Linked DNA regions of Chitinophaga caseinilytica. The protein of the gene in region 2 interacts with the protein of the main gene of each other region in a pairwise test. Links are inferred from orthologs where the notes say so. Each region holds a gene or a part of one and is shown on either strand. Other genes may lie near its edges. The genes, in order: rlmN and ftsZ.

Region 1 (3,161 bases), 1.7 Mb from region 2 along the record:
TGAGCAGTACGTATACTAGGTTTTTCTGGAGGTGGATGCGCTTGTCGTTCAGTTTCACGGATTCTTTCCCCGTTACCTTGAACGCCGGTTCAACGATCACTTCGCCGTTCACCGTCACTTTCCCTTCCTTGATATAATCCACGGCCTTTCTGCGGCTGCAGATACCGCAATGCGCGATGAACTTATTGAGGGGCATATCACCGCCTTCCAATTCCACCGGCGTTTCCACCGCAATGCGTTTGCGGGTGCTCTTCGGTTTGTTGGATTTGGAACCGTGCACGGCGGCCTTGCGCTCGCTCTTGCGGGGGCGGGGCTTGTCGCCGCGGAGTTCTTTGTACGACTTCTCGTCGGCGATCTCGCCAAATGATTTGTCTTCTACGATATCTTTCGGGTCTTTCGGTTTGCCTTTGCGGGAACGGAGCTCCTTGAAGGGCGCGCCGTCTGCGAAGGCGTGCTGGAAAAGCTTGTCGCCCGGTTTCACTTCGCGCTCCTTTTTAGGTTTGCGCTCGCCGTCTGCCGGAGCTGTTTTATCGAAAGTGGTGCCGTCTTTTTTAGCGCGGAAAGGTTTGTCGCCGTTTTCTTCGCGGGAGCGGAAGGGTTTAGCGTCGCGGTCGCCGAAAGATTTACGGGGAGGTTTGTCGCCGAAGGATTTGCCTTCCTTGTCGGCTCCGAAGGTCCTGCGGGGTTTATCGCCGAAGGGTTTTCCTTCCTTGTCGCCGCCGAATGATCTGCGGGGCTTGTCGCCGAAGGGTTTTCCTTCTTTATCGCCGCCGAAAGTCCTGCGGGGTTTATCGCCGAAGGGTTTTCCTTCCTTGTCGCCGCCGAATGATCTGCGGGGCTTGTCGCCGAAGGGTTTTCCTTCTTTATCGCCGCCGAAGGTTCTTTTGGGTTTGTCGCCGAAGGGTTTTCCTTCTTTGTCATCCCTGTCGCGGAAGCTTTTGCCGGCGGGTTTTGCGTCGCCGGAGCGGGTAGATTTACCGCTTTTGTTTTCCTTGAACGGTGTGAAGCCTTTGCGGGGCGGTCTGCTTTGTTTCATGTGTTATGTGGTTTGCTGCATTCCTGCAGTATGTTTTATGCTTTGTTGGCGAGCTGTCCGCACGCTGCGTCGATGTCTTTGCCGCGGCTTCTCCGCAGGCGGGCGTTTACCCTGTTTTTGCCGAGATATTCCATGAATGCGGCGGTTTTTTCTTCCGAGGGTTTCTGGAAACGGGCGTTATCGATCGGGTTGTATTCGATGATGTTCACCAGGTCTACAGGCACCTGCCGGTAAATCTTGATCAGTTCGTCGGCATCTTTCAGGGAGTCGTTGAAGTCTTTGAAAAGGATGTATTCGAAGCTGATCTCGTTTTCGGTGGCCTTGTAGAAGTAATTAAGCGCTTCCACGAGGTTCTTCAGGTTGTTGGAATCGTTGATCGGCATGATCTCGCTGCGTTTCTGATCGTTGGCGGCGTGGAGGGAAAGGGCGAGGTTGAAGCGCACCTTGTCGTCTCCCAGCTGTTTGATCTGTTTGGCGACGCCGGCGGTGGAAACGGTGATACGTTTCGGGCTCATGGCCAGGCCGTCGGGCGAGGTGATCATTTCGATGGATTTCAACACGTTTTTATAGTTGAGCAGGGGTTCGCCCATGCCCATATAAACGATATTGGTCAGTTTTTTACCGGATGATTCGAGGGATTGCTTGTTGATGAGCGCCACTTCGTCGAAAATTTCGTCGAATTCGAGGTTGCGCTTGCGGTCCATGAAGCCGGTTGCGCAGAACTTGCAGCTGAGGCTGCAGCCCACCTGGGACGACACGCAGGCGGTTTGGCGGGTGGATGTGGGGATGAGGACCCCTTCCACCAGGTACCCGTCGTGCAGCTTGAACCGGCTTTTGATGGTGCCATCGGTCGACAGCTGCGTAGCGTCCACCGTCACGGCAGGGAATTCGAACCTTTCCTCCAGCGCGGCGCGCAGGGGCTTGCTCAGGTTGGTCATATCCCCGAACCCGGACGCCTGTTTGGTCCAGATCCACTCATACACCTGCTGGGCACGGAACGGTTTTTCCCCCATCTCTCCGAACACCTCCCGCAACTGGGGGAGTGTCAATTGCCGGATATTTTGCTTCCTCGTCATCGGGCAAAGGTACGTCCGATTTTCCGATTGCCGAAAAGCGGGGCGTTGAGATTTGCCGTCCCAGGGAGATTTCCGGGAGCCGCCCCCAGCCCCGCCGATTCGTTTGTGTGTGTGGTTATCCCGACCGGAAGCCATAAATTCGCAATCTTAACCTGAAGAAAAAATGCAAACTGCTTATATCGTGGACGCGGTCAGAAGTCCTATAGGCCGCTATGGTGGCGCACTTAGCACCATCCGGCCAGACGATCTCCTGGCCTTGATGCTCAAGTCGCTCCTCACCCGGAACCCCTCTGTAGACCCCGCTGCCGTGGAAGACGTGATCGCCGGGGCTACCAACCAGGCCGGGGAAGACAACCGCGACGTGGCCCGTATGGCCGTGCTCCTCGCCGGAATGCCCGTTTCCGTAGCCGGGAACACCGTCAACCGCCTCTGCGCCTCCGGCCTCCAGGCTATTATGGACGCCGCCCGGGCCATTATGGTCGGGGAAGGAGACGTTTACATGGCCGGCGGCGTCGAAAGCATGACCCGCGCGCCCCTCGTGATGCCGAAAGCCGACGGCGCCTTCAGCCGCAAAACCGAAATCTACGACTCCACCATCGGCTGGCGCTTCACCAACAAGAAGCTCGCCGACGTTTATTACCCCTTCTCCATGGGCGAAACCGCCGAAAACGTGGCCCGCGAATGGAAAATCTCCCGCGAAGACCAGGACCGCTTCGCCTTCGAAAGCCAGTCCAAATACAAACAGGCGCACCTGAACGGCATCTGGCAAGACGAGATCATTCCCGTGGAAATCACGCCCAATAAGGAAGACAAGGTGGTTTTCTCCAAAGACGAGCATCCCCGGGAAACGTCGCTCGACAAGCTGGCGGGCCTCCGCCCGGCTTTCGCCAAAGACGGGACGGTTACCGCGGGTAACTCTTCCGGGATCAACGACGGCGCTTCCGCGGTACTGATCGTGTCGGAAGCCGCGCTGAAACGCTTCAACCTCACGCCCATCGCCATGGTGCGGGGGATGGCCGTTGCCGGGGTAGACCCTGCCATTATGGGCG
Region 2 (3,098 bases):
CATCACCAAACAGATCGCCTGTTACAGCATGATCCCCTGGAACCTGAAGTTCTACTATTATGAAGAAGCCACCGGCAAAATGACCCACATCGTGGCCAAACCGGGATCCGCAGAATACGACGCACACTGGCGCCCCATGCTCGCCGATTTCGCCAAACACCTGAAACAGAAAGGCTGGTTCGATATCACCTGCATCGCGATGGACGAGCGCCCAATGGAGGCCATGCAGGCCGCTATTAAGCTGATCCGCAGTGTGGACAAGGATTTCAAGGTGTCTTTGGCGGGTAATTACCACAAGGAACTGGTGAACGATATCTACGATTATTGCATCGCCATCGGACAGGATTTCACGCCGGAAGAGCGTGCCACGCGCTTTGGCAAAAACTGGCCGACCACTTATTATACCTGCTGTACGGAAGGTTTCCCGAATACCTTTACCTTCTCGCCTCCCGCGGAATCCGCGTGGCTGGGATATTACGCCGCAGGTAAGGATTACAAGGGCTATCTCCGCTGGGCGTACAATTGCTGGGTGAAAGATCCGCTCCGCGATTCGCGTTTCCGCACCTGGGCTGCCGGCGATACTTACCTCGTTTACCCCGGCGGCCGTTCCTCGATCCGGTTCGAGCGGCTGGCGGAGGGCATCCAGGCGTATGAGAAGGTCCAGATCCTGAAGAAGGAAGGGAAGGGGCCGCAACTGGAGAAAGTGCTGAAGACTTTCGAGTGGAATACCCTGAAGCAAAAGAAAGCCGAAGATATGGTGAAAGCCGCTGCTGCCGTGATCAACAGCTTGTAAGCGATCGACATGAAGCATAAAAAAATCCTCCGAGGAATCGGAGGATTTTTTTTAACACAACTAAAAAACAATCAAACTAATATCATCTTAAAATTCATCAATCGGGCTTTTTCCCGTCGAGAAAGGTATTGATCGTGTTGATCTCTGCCTGGTTTTCGCCGTTCTGGCCAACTGTGTAGCTGGAGTAGAAGTGCTCGGCGGAACCGGCACCGTTGTCGAGATCGATGTTCCGGCGGAGGTACGCGGGAATGTTCTCGATTTCGGTGTTGTTATCCATATTTTTCACGTTGAAGCTGATGCTGCGCAGTTTGGCTACGCGTTCGAGCTGCTTCTTCCGTTGTTCTTCGGCCTGGTCGTCGTGCAGCGCCTGGGGCTGCGGGGGAGGAACGGGAGCGTTGTTGGCGTCTTCCCGGTACACCATTTTCATTTCTTCCTGCTGCTGCATGTTATTGCTGCTCACCGGTTCCACGTAAATGTTGGAAGGGCGGTTGAGGTAGCCTCCGGAACCTGCGCTGGTAGCAGGTTTCTGCTGAACGGGCTGGGGCTGCGGAGCGGCTTGTGTCTGCGGGGCGGAGGGTTCTACGGGCTCGATGTTGAGCGTGTAGGTCTCGCGTTCCGGTTGTTGCGGAGCGGGGGGCATGAAGGAAGCTGCGCTGGCCGGGTGTGTAACGGTGGGTTCCACGAGGCGGGGCGCCATGATGTCGATGATCTCGGGCTCGTCGTCGGAGAAGAGCATGCCCTGGTTGTGCATTTTCTTTTCTTCGTTTTCGCCGCCGAGGGTCATGACGATCTTGGGTTCTTCCTGTTGTTCGGTCGTAGCGGCCGGTTGTTGCGATTTGGCCTGGCGGATGGGGTTCTGCTCAAAGCCGGTGGCGATGATGGTAACGCCCAGGTTGCGCTGGAGGCTCTGATCGTAGCCAACACCGAGGATCACGTCGCAATCTTCGCCTGCCATGCTCTGTACGTAGGCCTGGATGATGTCCATTTCATCGAGCGTGTGCTCGAATTCGCCTTCGGAAGAGGAGATATTGATCAGGATCCATTTGGCGCCTTTGATATCGTTGTCGTTCAGGAGCGGGGAAGTCAGTGCATCTTCGATCGCGGCCTGTGCGCGGTTTTCGCCTTCGGCGATGGCCGATCCGAGGATGGCTACGCCGCCGTTGCGCATAACGGTGCAAACATCGGCGAAGTCGACGTTGATCTGGCCGGTGGAGTTGATAACGTCTGTGATACATTTTGCCGCGGTGGCGAGCACGTTATCCGCTTTTTCGAAGGCCGCCTTGAATTTGAGGTCGCCGAATTTCTGACGGAGCTTGTCGTTGGAAATGATCAGCAGTGTGTCCACATAATCCTTGAGGCGGTTGATGCCTTCTTCGGCCTGGATCATTCTCTTTTTACCTTCGTAAGAGAAGGGGGTGGTGACGATGCCCACGGTGAGGATGCCCAGTTCCTTGCATATTTTGGCGATGATGGGTGCGCCGCCGGTGCCGGTGCCGCCTCCCATACCGGCGGTGATGAACGCCATTTTGGTGTTCACCTCCAGTATTTTTTTAATTTCTTCGAATGATTCTTCCGTAGCCTGTTCGCCGATCCGGGGATTGGCGCCAGCTCCGAGTCCCTGCGTCAAATGCGGGCCCAGCTGTACCTTGTTGGGTACGGGGCTGTTTGCAATCGCCTGTGCGTCGGTATTGCAAATAATGAAGTTCACACCCTCAATGTTCTGACTGAACATGTGGTTCACCGCATTGCTTCCTCCGCCACCAATGCCTATCACCTTGATGATGGAGGATTTTTCCTTTGGAAGATCAAAATGTATCATGACTCTAGCTCTTTATATGGGTTAGTATTAGTGGTGTACCGTATCCTACGTTACTTTGATCGTTTTTATATGAACGTATATGAATTGCAACAATCAAGCCGAAACCTTTACAGTTTGGCGTCTTCTTCTTCCGTGAACATGTCGATGATCTTTGTTTTCATCCTGTCCAGGAAGCCTTTGAGGGAGGCATTGCGCTCGCGCGACTTACGGTCTTGCCGTGCGTCTGCCGTTTCTTCCTCTGCTTCTTCCATCCATTCGTCTCCGGATTCTTCGGCCTGGCGGGCCACTCTTTCCTTCGCGAAGTAGCTGGTGTTGATTTTCACGTAATTCTCCTCCAGTGCGCGGCGATCGTTCTCATAGTCGTTGTAGCCTTTGAGAATGAGCCCTACGCAGGTGGCGTACATGGGTTTGGTCAGCTCGTCGGTATGCCCGCTGGCGAGGTGCTCGTTGGGGTAACCGATGCGGGCGCTCACGCCGGTGGTGTAT

Evidence for each region.
Region 1: the proteins of ftsZ (region 2) and rlmN interact in binary tests that used the Escherichia coli proteins (3 or more experiments, as listed by UniProt). The link is inferred for Chitinophaga caseinilytica from one-to-one orthologs.

Annotation. Positions count from the first base shown.
Region 1 is NZ_CP150096.1:1,784,220-1,787,380, forward strand. What follows is about bases 93-3,002. They hold rlmN (23S rRNA (adenine(2503)-C(2))-methyltransferase RlmN), read right to left. Parts: upstream 2,113-3,002; coding sequence 1,072-2,112; downstream 93-1,071. Other genes in these bases: WJU22_RS07655 (pseudouridine synthase), read right to left, coding at 93-1,036; WJU22_RS07665 (acetyl-CoA C-acyltransferase), read left to right, coding at 2,276-3,002. In the rest of the region: more of WJU22_RS07655, read right to left, coding at 1-92; more of WJU22_RS07665, read left to right, coding at 3,003-3,161.
Region 2 is NZ_CP150096.1:106,462-109,559, reverse strand. The notes cover bases 252-3,098. They hold ftsZ (cell division protein FtsZ), read right to left. Parts: upstream 2,613-3,098; coding sequence 891-2,612; downstream 252-890. Other genes in these bases: ftsA (cell division protein FtsA), read right to left, coding at 2,720-3,098; WJU22_RS00480 (glycoside hydrolase domain-containing protein), read left to right, coding at 252-793. Outside these bases: more of WJU22_RS00480, read left to right, coding at 1-251. UniProt on the Escherichia coli protein: Essential cell division protein that forms a contractile ring structure (Z ring) at the future cell division site. The regulation of the ring assembly controls the timing and the location of cell division.